One region of the Carnobacterium antarcticum genome, then DNA from elsewhere that is predicted to be linked to it. Evidence: riboswitches for the same ligand, from Rfam matches in the RefSeq annotation. Region 1 holds a riboswitch; the other holds the start of a gene.
The links. Region 1 has a riboswitch for FMN ahead of NY10_RS01755 (ECF transporter S component). Riboswitches for the same ligand answer to the same signal wherever they lie in the genome.

Region 2: another riboswitch for FMN. It lies ahead of ribD (bifunctional diaminohydroxyphosphoribosylaminopyrimidine deaminase/5-amino-6-(5-phosphoribosylamino)uracil reductase RibD); the one in region 1 lies ahead of NY10_RS01755 (ECF transporter S component).

Annotation. Positions count from the first base shown of each region.
Region 1 covers NZ_CP010796.1:333,350-341,080, forward strand. The annotation lists gene NY10_RS01745 (response regulator transcription factor) at 1-687, shown strand, start outside; gene NY10_RS01750 (sensor histidine kinase) at 696-2,510, shown strand; FMN riboswitch at 2,591-2,714, shown strand; gene NY10_RS01755 (ECF transporter S component) at 2,851-3,435, shown strand; gene NY10_RS01760 (YpbB family protein) at 3,638-4,702, shown strand; gene NY10_RS01765 (RecQ family ATP-dependent DNA helicase) at 4,695-6,140, shown strand; gene NY10_RS01770 (LysM peptidoglycan-binding domain-containing protein) at 6,202-6,837, shown strand; gene cmk ((d)CMP kinase) at 6,911-7,585, shown strand.
Region 2 covers NZ_CP010796.1:2,331,423-2,339,153, reverse strand. The annotation lists gene NY10_RS11040 (energy-coupling factor transporter transmembrane component T) at 1-132, opposite strand, end outside; gene NY10_RS11035 (MptD family putative ECF transporter S component) at 156-746, opposite strand; gene ribH (6,7-dimethyl-8-ribityllumazine synthase) at 1,201-1,662, opposite strand; gene NY10_RS11025 (bifunctional 3,4-dihydroxy-2-butanone-4-phosphate synthase/GTP cyclohydrolase II) at 1,711-2,904, opposite strand; gene NY10_RS11020 (riboflavin synthase) at 2,923-3,579, opposite strand; gene ribD (bifunctional diaminohydroxyphosphoribosylaminopyrimidine deaminase/5-amino-6-(5-phosphoribosylamino)uracil reductase RibD) at 3,608-4,681, opposite strand; FMN riboswitch at 4,824-4,938, opposite strand; FMN riboswitch at 5,089-5,203, opposite strand; gene NY10_RS11010 (hypothetical protein) at 5,339-5,647, shown strand; gene NY10_RS11005 (hypothetical protein) at 5,733-6,014, opposite strand; gene NY10_RS11000 (uracil-DNA glycosylase) at 6,161-6,655, opposite strand; gene NY10_RS10995 (hypothetical protein) at 6,747-7,568, opposite strand.

The sequences.
Region 1 (7,731 bases):
GATGAAGACCGCATACGTCGTTTATTAAAGATGTATTTGGAACGTGAAAACTATATCATTACTGAAACAGATAATGGAGAAGATGCATTAAACCTTGCATTAGAAAACGATTATGATTTAATTTTATTGGATCTTATGTTGCCTAAAATGGATGGTATTGAAGTTGCTGAAAAATTACGCGAGCACAAAAATACACCTATTATGATGTTAACGGCCAAAGGGGAAGAAATCAACCGGATTCAAGGATTTGAAGTAGGAGCAGATGATTATATTGTAAAACCTTTCAGTCCACGCGAAGTTGTCTTACGAGTGTCGGCAGTTTTGAAAAGAACCCATACTAAAAAAGAAGAAGAAAAAGAAAATCCCGATTTGATCGTGATGCCTAATATTGAAATCGATAATCAGTCACACCGTGTTTTAGCGGATGGAAAACCGGTTAATTTAACGCCAAAAGAATATGACTTATTATTGTATTTGATCCAATCGCCAAATCAAATTTTCGGTAGAGAACAACTCTTACGCGAAGTATGGAAATATGAATTTTTTGGAGATCTGAGAACAGTAGATACCCATATTAAACGATTACGGGAAAAATTGACCAAGCAATCTGAGGCGGCTGCAAAAATGATTGTGACTGTTTGGGGATTAGGGTACAAATTTAATTCCTATCCTGAAGAAAAGAAGTAGGTTAAGTGATGATTAAATTAAACAACATCACCTTTCGTGTATGGGCAGTCACTATGCTTATCGTAGGGTTTTGCTTTATTACGACCAATCAGATATACGGCAGCATCTATCAAAAAAATGTTGAAAACAATTATCTATCCGATTATAGAGCCTCAATAAAAACGACAGAAACATATTTAGAAGAAGATCCTCAGTTTTTAATCGATCACTTGGATAAGTTGAAAGCGCACGATACCCATGTGTTTATGTCGATTTATTTAGATGGTCAACCTGTCAGTACCTCTTACAATGTGTCTGAACAATTGACGCCTTCTTCTAAAGAGATTTTACTCGCTGATGAAAAAGTAAAAAAAGCGATGAAAGCTGGAAAAGATACTGAGATCATAAGCGAACATGAAAATAAAAAAAACGCAGAGTCTGTATTTATTTTCCGCATGAAAACTTTCGAGTTCAATGGACAAAAGGGAACATTGTATTCGTTTGGAGATTTGTCTTTTTTAAACGCAACACAACAAAAAATGAATATCTGGTCTCTGATTAATTTTGCTCTTTATGGATTGTTAGCAATTGGTCTTTTTTATTATTTGCAAAATCGTTTAGGGAAGCCTTTGAACGAATTAAGAGACATTGCTTTTGAATATGCAAAAAATGATTTTTCACAACAAGCTCCAATACATTATAAAGATGAAATCTCACAACTTGCTTTAGCCATGAATAAAATGCGGAAATCATTGGAAACCACTGGAACGGCAACTCGACAAGAAAAAGAATTGTTAGAAAACATTGTTACTTCGATCTCAACCGGTATTTTATACTACAATCAAGATAAAACTTTGCTGATGTCTAATCCGATTGGCGAAGAGTTTTTGCATAATTGGTATAAGTTGGAAGGGATAGAAGAAACGGCTGTGCCGGAAGTGATAGCAGATCAAATAGATGAAGTGATTGAAAAATCTGAAAAAGTTTATTACGATGCTACCTTTAATGACATTTATTTCGAAATCACATTAGTTCCTTTATTTGATGAAGGGTTAGAAAACGTCCGGGGAGTTCTAGTATCGTTGCAAGATTTAACAAAAGAACGGCGTTTGGATAAAATGCGCGTCGATTTTATCAATAACGTTTCTCATGAATTACGAACACCTTTAGTAATGATACAAGGTTACAGTGAGGCCATTTTAGACGATATAGCTGAAACAGAAGCAGAAAAACATGAGATGGCGAGTATCATCGGCGAAGAATCGAAACGGATGAATCGAATGGTCAACGAAATGCTGGATTTATCTAGAATGGAAGCAGGTCATATTGATTTGATTCGTGAAGATGTCATTTTAGAACCGTTTTTCAGAAAGTTGATGGCGCGTTTTAATCGTATAGCTGGAAGCAGTCATGTAAGGTTAACCCTTAAAATCGATCCAGGAGTGCAAACATACGAGATGGATGAAGACAAGATGAACCAAGTATTTGTCAATTTGATCAACAATGCTATACGGCATACTGCTATGGCGGAACGAGAAAATAGAGAAGTCAAATTATGGGTTCATTTAGATAAAGTTTTTGATGAAGTTGTTATGGAAGTGATAGACAACGGCATTGGCATAATGGAAGAAGATATTCCCTATATTTTTGATCGCTTTTATAAGGCGGATAAATCTAGAACGGTTTATAAAACCAATCAGACGGGTACTGGGATTGGATTATCAATCGTAAAAAATATTATTGAAGAACATGGCGGCACTATTGAGGTTAAAAGTGTTCCAAATGAAGAGACAGTTTTCGCCATGCGTTTTCCTTATATTGATCCTAACGAAACAAACGTATAAAAAGTAAGTAAAACTCTTGCAAAATACTCTTAAGTTTAGTATACTTTAGGAGTACAGATGATGTACTAAAAAAATAATAGATTCGTCTTCAGGGGCAGGGTGTAATTCCCGACCGGTGGTATAGTCCACGAGCTAGGTAGCATTATCTGGTTGAACTGGTTTAATTCCAGTACCGACAGTAAAGTCTGGATAAAGAAGATGGGGCTTATTTGAATGTACTAATGTTCTTATGCTCTGTTTGATTTTTCTGAAGAAAAATTAGACGGGCATATTTTTTTGACTAGTATTCTTCGGTAAGCTCAAAATGCTCAAGCTGATGAATCCTTTTAGGAGGATTTTTATGCAAAATAGTAACACAAAAAGACTAGTAGGAGTTTCGATGCTTGCAGCGGTCGCCTTCGTCCTAATGTTTTTCGCTTTTCCCATTATCCCTGGAGTTTCTTTTTTGAAAATAGATTTCAGTGATATTCCTGTATTGTTAGGTATGTTTTTATATGGTCCTGTAGGGGGAATAATGGTAGCTGTGATCCGGACGGTTCTTCATTATATTCAAACTGGCGGAGATGCAGGGTATCCTATTGGTGATGCGGCTAGCTTGATTGCCTCGTTAGCTTATTGTTTGCCGATTTATTATATTATGCGCAATAAAGTAGAAAACACGCAAACCATCGTTTTTGCTAATGTGATTGGAACCCTCTCTTTAACGACGATCCTATCGTTCTTGAATGCTTATGTGCTGATCCCGCTTTATTTTGCCGTTTTAAACTTCAGCGTTGGTCCGATACAACAATACGTTTTTTACGGTGTAGTACCCTTCAACCTGGCGAAAGGAATAATCGTCAGCAGTGTTTTCGTTATTCTTTTCGCTAAAATGAAACCCTGGATCGTTCGCAATAAGCTCTCTAATTTCAGTTATGGAAAATAGAAATTAAATTGTATATTAAATAAAGAAATGGGACTCGTGATCGTAACGAGCCCATTTTTGTTTAATGCAATAAAAAATAAAGTAATTTATGTATTTCCCATTATATTTTCTAAATATTTGGTATATTAGAATAAGAAGAAGCATTAAAAATAAGCAGTAACAATAATCAAATGAAACAAAGAAAGAGGAGGAGACTACTTTGGTGAAATTGACTTATTTTGAAAACTTTTGTTTGTCGTTGTTTTCAAATGATGTTTCGAAAAAATCCTCTACCATTTACCATATACTTACAGGAAAAAGAACAGCTTCGATATTGTATAATGCTCAACAATACCGTTTAACAGCTTATTTTTCTTTGTTTCCAAAAATAAAACGACAACAATTTGAACGCCTAATAAACAAAATGGAACGTTTAGAATTGATTACAGCAGATTCCGAAGGAGAAGGGTATCAATTAACAGAAATTGGAGCTAAAGGCTATCAACAGTACTTTATGAAGCATACTTATCCAGTTCATTTAAATCAATTGAAAAATGGAGCTGTTAACGCCTATTTTTGGCGTAAATGTTTATTTGTTACCCAAGTTTTATCAGAGGTTCGCCATGGCAATAAACGCTATTTGCCATTGGAAAAAGAATGGAAAAATCAAATCTGGTTAAAAAATTGGTTAAATCAACATCATCAAGATAAGCAAACTTTAGCCCAGCAATTTGGCAAAGAATGGTTATTTTTATTAAATGAGCTGACAGAAACTAATGCTGAGATCATCGTTGCTTATCTAACCGGCCATGGAAAGATTGGAAAAACACGAAGACAATTAGCTGAACATTATGGTATCGAACCTCTTGAAGCTGAAATAATATTGACAGATTGTTTAGCTGAATTGATCGAATGGATTGAACGACAGCCACAAATGGTTCCTTTATTTTTTTCAATTTATTCTGAAACGGCAAGAGACTATAGCGGCATTACCCAAAGTGCAGCTATAACGCAAAAGTATTTATTGAACGGCCATTCTATTGAGGAAATTGCTGATTTGCGCCGGTTGAAATTCAGTACGATTTCAGAACATGTAATCGAAATAAGCATTGTTGATCCATCGTTTGATTTGTCGCTTATTTTGCCGATAGAAATAAGAGAAGAACTTAATCAGATGTTAAGCGAAAAACCGAATCTCACCTATCAAGAACTGACGGAAAAAAGACCAGATATTCTCTTTCTTTGGTATCGTTTAGCACAGATTGAAAGGAGGCATCGTATTGACTAATCAAGAAAAAATCAAAGAATTGCTTGGGAGTCATTTTGGATATACTTCCTTTCGTGAAGGCCAAGAAGAAGCCATATTAGCCGCTTTATCAGGAGAAGACACACTTGTGATGCTGCCGACAGGAACAGGCAAATCCATTTGTTACCAACTAACCGGTTATTGCTTAAAAGGAATCGTGCTGATTGTTTCTCCGCTCTTATCTTTAATGCAAGACCAAGTAGAACAATTAAAAATGTTTGGTGAAAAAAGAGTTGCGGCTATCAATAGTTTAATGGATATAAAAGAGAAAGAGTGGGTTTTAAATCATTTAAATCAGTATAAATTCATTTTTCTTTCGCCGGAAATGCTGCAGCAGCCTTTGTTATTGGAGCGGTTTAAACAGTTGGAAATTGGGTTGATGGCGATCGATGAAGCCCATTGTATTTCACAGTGGGGGATGGATTTCCGTTTAGATTATTTAGAACTGGGAACGATTCGAAAAACATTGAACTATCCGCTGACAATGGCGTTAACAGCAACAGCAACAGAAACCGTCCGGCAAGAAATACTCGATTCGCTGTTGCTGGATAAAGATAAAACCAAACAAATAGTGTACTCTGTTGATCGTCCTAATATTGCTTTTTCTGTTGTTGCGTGTCGTCGCAATAAAGAAAAGAAACTGCTGGAAAAAATTGAACAGCTAAAAAAACCAGGAATCATTTATTTTTCAAGCAAAAAAAAAGCCGATGAAGTTACGGCTTGGCTTAAAGTGGAAACGCCGTTTGCAGTAGAAAGTTATCATTCTGATATCGAAGGGGATGATAAAATTAAAATTCAGCAACAGTTTATTCAAAATGATATTGACATTATTTGTGCGACGAGTGCTTTTGGTATGGGAATCAATAAAGAAAATATTCGTTTTGTTATCCACTATCATTTGCCGGCTAGCATGGAAGCTTATCTTCAAGAGGTAGGCAGGTGTGGACGTGACGGGAGGCCAAGTATCGCCATCCTACTTTATGAACCAGGCGATCAATTTTTACAAATGCGCTTACATGAAGATGGTTTACCAACGCCAGCTATGTTAAACTATGCTTATCGCAATGGAACTGTTTTTGATGGCAGTTGCAGTACGATTCAACAAGAAATTATTGAAAACTATCTTTCTTCTAAGACTCCTCTTGAAGAAGCTAAGGCCCAAATAATGAGCCGCGAGCTGCAAAAGAAAAGGCAACTTGACTATATGGTTCAATATGCTGAAACAACTTCATGCAAAAGAACTCATATACTCTATTATTTCGATGAGACCAGGATAGAAAAGCCTTTAAACTGCTGTTCTAATTGTGGTTTAGATGAAAGTGTCTATTCGGCTGATCAAGATGAGTTCCTTAGAAATAAGGCAACCACATTTTTAAATTGGAAAAAGACCTTGAATGAACTGTTTTTATTAGAGAATTAATAGGACAAGATGAAACGAAATATGGTACAATAAAAGCGAATTATCTTTAGGAGGAATATTTATGGCGGGGAAAAAATCTAAAAACAATCAAAAAGACGAAATATGGTCTCGTAAATTTGACGATGAAGATGGCTTAGCGAATGATGAACAGTCAAGGATAGCTCGCAAAAAAGCCAAAGGGGGTATTTCTCCAATATTGACTTCGCTTTTTATTTTTTTAGCGCTTCTGATAATTCTGCCAGTAGCGACTTATTTATGGTACACCAACAGCGGTCGTGCTGATGAACTAAAACCTGCTGAAGATAAAATAACGATTACGCAAAACAGCAGTACGGAATCAAGTTCTGAAGCGAAAAAATCATCTAGTTCATCAAGCGAAGAAAGTTCAGAATCTGTTTCGTCAGAAGAAAGCAGTATAGCGGAAACGCCGGTTGAATCTGAAGCTGTCATTGAGCAAGAAGAACCAGAACAATCTACTCCAGAAATTATTGAAGAAGCGCCGATCGAAGAGACGCCTGAAGTGGAAACACCTGAAGTAGAGACACCAGCAGAAACTGGAAATACATATACTGTTAAAGCTGGCGATAACCTTTACCGGATTGCGTTAAATCATGGGATGACAACTGAAGAACTAAAAGCACTGAACGGCATTTCGGGAGATGAAGTCTCTGTGGGTACTGTGTTAAAAGTTAATTAATGAGAATAGAATAGGTACTAGAAGCCGTCCTTGGACGGCTTTTAGTTTGAAAATAGAAAGAAGGCTTATGATAATGGAAAAAAAAATGATGATCGCGATAGACGGTCCAGCTTCAGCTGGAAAAAGCACGGTAGCTAAAATAGTAGCAAAAGATTTAGGCTATGTTTATTGTGACACAGGAGCTATGTACCGTGCATTGACCTACCAAGCGCTTCAACAAAAGGTAGATCCAACTGATGAACCTTCTTTGGTGAAACTATTAAAAGAAATCGACATTTCTTTTGAACCTTCTGATGACACACAAAAGGTATTTGTAAACCAAAAAGAAGTAACTGAAGCTATTAGACAACCAGATGTAACGAACCTTGTTTCTGCAGTAGCTGCACACAGTGAAGTTAGAAAAGAGTTAGTAAAAAGACAAAAAGAAATCGCTGGACAAGGCGGTGTTGTTATGGATGGCCGTGACATTGGCACAGCTGTTTTACCTAATGCTGAAGTGAAGATATTTTTAGTTGCAAGTGTCGAAGAGCGAGCTGAAAGACGTCATAAAGAAAACCAGCAAAAGGGAATCGAAACATCGTTAGAGACGCTGAAAAAAGAAATTGCTGATCGTGATTACAAAGATTCTCATCGTTCTGCTTCACCTTTGACGCAAGCAAAAGACGCTGTTTTAGTTGATACGACCAGTTTGGATATTCCTCAAGTTGTTCAAAAAATCAAAGAAGTTATTCAAGAAAAAACGCAGTAATGAAATAATTCCTTTATTAACGTATCTTTCTCTTTTTGACCGGTGCCTTACCAGTAATAAAAAAACGGTTAAAAAGAGAATGTGCTACATTGATTTTGAAAGCACTTTCCTTTGAAAAAGCAATGATAAGCGGTATAATGATAGTA
Region 2 (7,731 bases), 610 kb from region 1:
CAAATACGTTACCCCGGTTTTTCCTTTATCCGCTAGAATAAACAACAGTGCTAAAAGGAATACCGTTATTACTTCTAACATACCTTGGACCTGGCTCAGCAAAATGTAGTTGCACCAAAGCAAAATGACCATTTTAGTCCTTGGATCAAGTTGCATTACACTAGACCAGCTTTGCTAAAATGTTTTTTCACCATTTTTTGACCAAATACCCCGCCAATAATAGAAAAGAGAACCAGTGATACTAAAACAGTCGCAATAACGGGCCATTCGAAACTAGCTAGTACCTTTGTGATATAACTATTATCTTTTCCTCTTTCAACCAAACTCTGAATATAAGCTTCTTTCATAAACCACATTGGCAAAACCGGTCCCAAATTGCCTAATGAAAAGACAAAATAACTCGCTAAATTCCATTTGTCGCTTACATAATGTCCTTTTTTAGCAACAAAATCTGCTAAAAAGCCAAAGATTAAACTCGCTAAAAAAGTTGGTCCGAAATGACCAGAACTAAAGTAAAACAGTGCCAATAAGATTCCTACGATTGAAATCGCACCAAACTTTTTCACTTTAGTCACTAAAAACATGTAAACAACTCCGGAAAGAAGAGCTGCAAATGAAGGCGCGAAAATATGCGTTCCTCCTGGAATCAATACTACTCCTAGCAACGTTCCAACCGATAGACAAACAAAATACAGCGCACTAAAAACGCCGATATTAATTAAATCTCCTACTTTTAGTTTTTCCATCTTCTTTTCTCCTTCTTAAAACGCATTTCTCCAAACTGTCTTGCTTTCATAAAAACAGACAAATTCTTCAACTAGACGTTTTTATTTTAATTAATAGATCAATTTTGTTAAATGAATCACAGATACATTTCAACCTATCTATTCTAACAGAAAACGAGAAACTTTTTATAGTGATGTTTACTTTTTTTAAAATTACTTATTTACTACCATAGAAAATCAAATGGTCTTCTAATCAAAATCAGTTTTTTAAACGGTTCTGTAACGGCATTTAGTTTCTAAATCAAAGATGAGCCGATTGTTTGCCCGTTACACAATAAATCCCATAACACTAAACGCTCATCTAAGATTTTGCTGCAGCAGCAAACTTTTAGATGAGCGACTTAATTTTTTAGCACATTAGAATAACTATTTTCTTCAAGTAAGGGGGCGATTTTGACTGTTCACTTCTCAGTCTTTACATACCTTTCAACAGATTAGCCATTTCAATTGCAGAAACGGCTGAGTCATACCCTTTATTTCCAGCTTTAGTACCGGCACGTTCAATAGCTTGTTCGATATTGTCAGTCGTCAAAACACCAAAAATAACAGGTACTCCTGTATTCATTGCAGCTGCAGCTACTCCTTTCGAAACTTCTGCACATACATAATCATAATGTGAGGTAGAACCCTTTATGACTGCACCTAACGTGATAACAGCATCGTAATCTCCTGATGCTGCCATTTTTTGGGCTACTAACGGGATTTCATAAGCTCCCGGTACCCACGCAACAGTGATTTCTTCCTCTGACATACCATGTCTGCTCAACCCGTCCACTGCACCGCTCAATAATTTTGACCCGATAAATTCATTAAACCGTGCAACCACGATCCCTACTTTTAAACCTTTTGCAATTAAGTTTCCTTCGAATACGTTCATTTGAATTCCTCCATTTAAGTTATTTTTAGCAGCTCTTGATGCCTTTTCTTAATAGTTCAAAAAGTGCTTCATTTTTTCTTGTTTGATCTTTAAATAAGCTTCATCCTCTGCATAAGCATCCATTTGAAGTGAAATTCTTTCTACGATGTCCAAACCGTATTTCTCCATGCTTTCAACTTTCAGCGGATTATTGGTCATCAAACGTAGTTGATAGATGCCTAAATCATCAAAAATTTGTTTGCACTCATAATACTCTCGCAAATCTATTGGGAATCCCAGCATCAAATTGGCTTCAATCGTATCGTGTCCTTGATCTTGCAATGCATAAGCTCTTATTTTATTGACCAAGCCGATCCCGCGCCCTTCTTGCCGCATATACACCAAAACACCACGACCTTCGTTTGCAATATGTTTCATTGCCGCGTCCAACTGCTGACCGCAATCGCATTTTTTAGAACCGAATACATCCCCGGTCAAGCATTCTGAATGAATCCGGCACAATACTGGTTCTCCGTCACTGACCTCTCCCATAACCAAAGCCACATGATGTTCCCCGGTAATAGCGTGTTCATATGCGTAAATGTCGAACTCTCCATATTTGGTAGGCAATTGCGCTTTGGATTGGCGAAAAATAACCGCTTCTTTGGCTTTCCGGTAGTCAATCAAATCTGCAATTGTCCCGATCTTCAATCCATGCTCTTTGGCCAACGATAGCAAATCATCTCTTCTTGCCATCGTTCCGTCTTCTTTCATGATTTCACAGCACAATCCCACTGGCTGCAAGCCTGCCAATCGCATCAAGTCAACCGTAGCTTCAGTATGTCCATTTCGAGTTAACACGCCTCCTTCCACCGCTTCTAACGGGAACATATGCCCTGGTCTTCTAAAATCTTCCGGTTTCGCATCATCCGAAACTAATTGCATAGCTGTCAATGACCGTTCTCCCGCTGAAATCCCCGTTGTAGTCGCTACGTGGTCCACTGAAACGGTAAACGCTGTTTCGTGATTGTCTGTATTGTCCAAACTCATTTGCGGCAAGGCTAACTTCTTCGTATATGTTTTAGTCATTGGCATACAAATCAAGCCTTTAGCATAGGCAGCCATAAAATTCACATTTTCTGCCGTCGCAAATTCAGCAGCGCAGATAACATCCCCTTCATTTTCTCGATCTTCATCATCCACCAATAAGATATTTTTTCCAGCCTTTAAATCAGCCAATAATTCTTCAATTGTATTAAACATGGTTTGCTCCTATCTGTTCTAAAAGAACCCGTTTTCCTGCAAATAATCTTGCGTTATTCGACTGCTCTCTTGAGGTTGTTTTTTCGAATTCAGTCCTAATAATTTCTCGACATACTTTCCAATCATGTCGCATTCCAGGTTTACAGTATCCCCCGGTTGCTTACACAGCAACACCGTTTCCTCTCCTGTATGTGGGATAATAGAAACTTGAAAAGATTGATCATCCACCGCCGCGACAGTCAAACTTACACCATCAATAGCAATGGAGCCTTTTTCAATAATGTACCGTAATATCCCAGGATCAGTTTCAATTGTGAGCCAAACAGCATTATCGTCGCGTTTAAATTCGCTGATCTGTCCAGTTCCATCGATGTGGCCGCTAACGATATGTCCGCCAAGCCGAGTTTCCAAACTCAGTGCCCGTTCTAGATTGACGAAACTTCCGGGAATCAATGTTCCGATATTCGTCCTTTTTAATGATTCAGACATAACATCTGCTTCAAAAGAATCGTTTTCTATCTTCGTCACAGTCAAACAAATACCGTTTGTTGCGATACTGTCCCCAATACGCGTTCCTTGCACTACTTTTTGCCCTTTTATTCTGAGAACTGAAGAACTTTTTCCGCTTTGGATCGACTTAACGGTTCCCACTTCTTCAATAATTCCAGTAAACATGAGACTTCCTCCAATCGATTGCTTCTCTTTATTTATCCAGATAGCCTTCTACAACTAGATCCTCTCCAACCATCCCAGCTGTCATCCGATTCAGTTGAAAAGCCTCTTTCAAATCTGCAACGCCTGCCCCTTCAACAGCTGTTTTAGCATGCTTTCCTCCGATGATTTTTGGCGCAATATAAACCTGCATTTTATCCACAATGCCTTCTTCCAAGGCTGAAAAATTCAATGCCGCACCGCCTTCCAGCAAAACACTGTCGATTCCCATGGCACCTAGTGTTTTCATTAATTCCCGCAAATCAACTCTCCCAGACTTCTCTTTAGTCACAATGACTTCAACGCCCATTTGCTTTAACGTTTTTACTCTTTCGCTATCGGCTCTTTCAGTAGCCGCTACGATTGTTTTAGCTGTATCCTGCTGAGTCAATACCGTTGACGCCAGCGGAATTCTGAGCTGACTATCCACCACAATTCTAATGGGATTTTTGCTATTTGGCCCTCTGGCAGTTAGCTTCGGATCGTCTCTGATAACCGTTTCGACCCCGACCATGATCCCAGACAATTCATGACGCAAATTATGTACCTGCTGCCTGGAAGCTTCTCCAGAGATCCATTGAGATTCACCCGTCACTGTCGCTATTTTTCCGTCTAGTGACATCGCCGTTTTCATCACAACAAAAGGTTCTTTAGTGATAATGTATTTCATAAACACTTCATTCAATAGTTGGCATTCTTTTTCCAAGACACCTACGTCCACTTCAACTCCAGCATTACGAATCCTTTCAATCCCTTTTCCAGCCACTAATGGATTCGGATCGAACGTCCCAACCACGACTCGTTGAATCTTTTTCTCTATCAACAAGTCTGAGCAAGGAGGCGTTCTTCCCAAATGCGAACAAGGCTCTAGCGTGACATACAACGTTGCTCCTGCCACATCTTCTTTTGCTGATGCAACCGCATTTACTTCCGCATGAGGCTGCCCGTATGTTTCATGATATCCCTGACCAATCACTCTTCCATCTTTAACAACCACAGCACCCACTAAAGGATTCGGCGACGTCCATCCTTTGCCTTTCTTGGCTAAATTCAATGCAAGCTGCATATATTCTTCATCCAATCCTCTCACCCCTTCCCAAATAAAAAGCCCTAAGAATTTCTTCTCAGGGCTTTCGTCATTTTTGTTTATAAAGACACCACAAATAAATCCGCATACTATGTACACGGTTGCTTTTGTTCTTTAAAACTGATGTCTTCTTTTATCCAGACTATAACTGTCGGCTTCGGAATCTAACCGAATCTGCCTCGCGGCTCGTGGGCTTTACCACCGGTAGGGACTTTCGCCCTGCCCTGAAGACTATTTAATTTTTCAAACACTATACAAAAAAGCCCAAGATTTACATCCAGGGCTTGGCTTATCGTTAAATAAGACGGTTTAATAGCTGCATCATAAACTCACGATTTCCATCCATCTCAAATAAGACTTCAATCATCTTCATTGTTCAGCAATTAGTTTGTCTTCGCTTTATCCAGACTATACTGTCGGCTTCGGAATCTAACCGAATCTGCCTTGCGGCTCGTGGGCTTTACCACCGGTAGGGACTTGCACCCTGCCCTGAAGACTTATTTACTTTTGTACTGTAAGAGTATAGTGAAACAAAACTAATGTCAATAGTGATTTAATTTTTTGAAGCAGTTGGTTAGCTGTATTAATTAAGTATGGTAGAATCAATTCAGATTAAAAAATGAAGGAGATTTGAGTATGAGCTCAGTAATAGAAATTGCACTTATTTTACTCCCTATGATAATAGTAGGGGTAATCGGGATATTTGTAGTTACAAAACTTAAACAAAAGCACGATCATGGTACCTTGGGTAAGAAAAAAACCAAAGGCGCTCAAGATTTACTAAATAGTTTGATACCACTAGGCATGCTTCTTGGTTGTATTATTGGTATGATTTCAAGCTCATTTTTTCCCATTTCTTTATTATCTACACTTAGTTTAGGAGCTGGAATCGGCTTATTAGGCGGATATTTTGCTTATGAAATTTACAGCAAGAAAGAAGAGTAGTAACAAAAAAGCTCGTCAAATGAGCCTTTTTTGTTACTTTTCTTTTCTAAAACTGAACTTCTTAAAAATAAACAGTGAGCTTTATTTATCCTTGTTCGTAAACAAAAGAATTAAACACCAATTCAATTTCTTTATCTAATGTGAAAGATACTCGTTCTGCGAAATGCGGCAAGGACTGCACATGAATACTGTTCTCCAATACATCAAATACAACAGGCGAGACATCTCCAAAGTTTTTTGACTTAAGAATGATTGCAACTTTACCATCGTTATTTTGAAGCAAGTCAGCTTTGTCAGACAAATTAATTGTCCAGCCATGTGGTAAAAGATACTGCGTTGTCGGTCTATCTTTTTGTTCATTCGTCATATAAATCACTCCTCTAAAAAAATAGTTGCTCTTATTATATCGATTATAAATACTGATTCCTAGAACAACTAAATTATTCCTACAACACGATAGAAGACACTCTTCCTATTCAAGATTATTCAACTGTTGTATTCGTTAGTTCATTCTTATTTGATTCGCTTTATTCCTTGAACAAATGCATTTTTTCCGCCTTGAGCAGGATGTCTTACTTTCAGACACTCTATTCCCAGCTGATGAAGGCTTTCTTCCGCTTTATTGCCTACCGCAACAACCTTTTCAATCTGAAACATTTCAATCATTTGAATAAGAAACATTTCTCCCATCAAAAGTTCTTTCTTTGTTGGCATCCGATTGCTTTTGCCGTTGTCTTTTTTATGAGGGTGAAAAGGAAAAGCATTCCATCCTAATGAGACAATATCCTGTTCTAAAAGTGTATTCCATATAATGGTAGCCGTTGCTTCTTTTAACAGCTTGTCTTTTTCCGAAGGCAGTTTATAACCGTTTTCCTTGCCAAATAGTTCTAACCCCTTCACGTTATTCATCAGCAAATGTTCACTGGTAAAAGGAACTCCGGTAAGTCGGCTACCTCTATACCCTGGTGCTTCTCCAACAAGTATCAGTTTAGGTTTGATTTTATCCATTTGCTTTAAATAAACCAGCAGATTCTCTCTCCTAACAGCATTCTCTTGATTAGCAGATGAAAATACAGAACTATTAAGTGGTTTTTCGATTTTAGTTTATTTGCTGCTGTTCTGTCAATATGCGCACCCATTCTTCTTGTGCCGCTTTATCTTCTGAGACCTTAAACACAAAATTTTCAACTGCTTCTGCCCCAGGCTTAGTTAATCCATCATCAGCATATTCATCATAGCCCGCGCTAAAACTCCCTATCTCTTCCACTGTTCCAATTAATTCATACACTACCCCGTTATCCCCTAATAAATATTTGTGCATAGAAAAATCAGGGTCTGCGATTTCATGGAACCCAACTGCCGTGGCCTGTGTTTCCGGGGTTTCATCATACCCTGTGATACCTGACAGTGACGTATAAAATACTACTCCTCCGAGAGCATGGATGTCGAAAGCATCATACCCTGGCAAATTTTCGTCAGGAATTGTTTCTTGGACCTGAATTTCTCCATCTTCTGTTAACGCATACCAATCGCCTTTGCCAGCGGCACCATGGTTAAAAAAGAAATCAGATACGGCCATATTACCTGTCTCAGCTCTGGGTGCAGTCCATTCTAAAAAAGTTGCTGTTTTTGTACTAGCCTCTTCAGAAGAATATTTTTTAACTACATCTATCGGCTGATCATTTTCAGTAATTTTATCCTCTTTTTCACTCACTTTTGTTTCTTCGTCAATAGAATTGGCACTTTCCGCTACTTCTATTTTTTCGGAAGTAGTTACTTGTTCTTCTGAATCGTAACTATTAGTGCTTTCTTTTAGATTGGTATCCTCTCCTGAACAACCAACTAAACTTATGCTTAACCCTACAGCCAGTCCTACTAACAAGCTTTTCTTTTTCTTTCCAAAAGTTCTATTGAAATTCATCTTTCCTCCTCCATTCTTCAAACGAAACAATTTCAACTCCAATTAAGAACTTACTCTTCATTCTTTAATTCTATCATTTCCACTAGTTTCTTCATCACAATTTGCTTGCTGTTATACAGGGACTTCTGCTTCAGCTGATCTCCGGAACAGCTCTTACTCTATT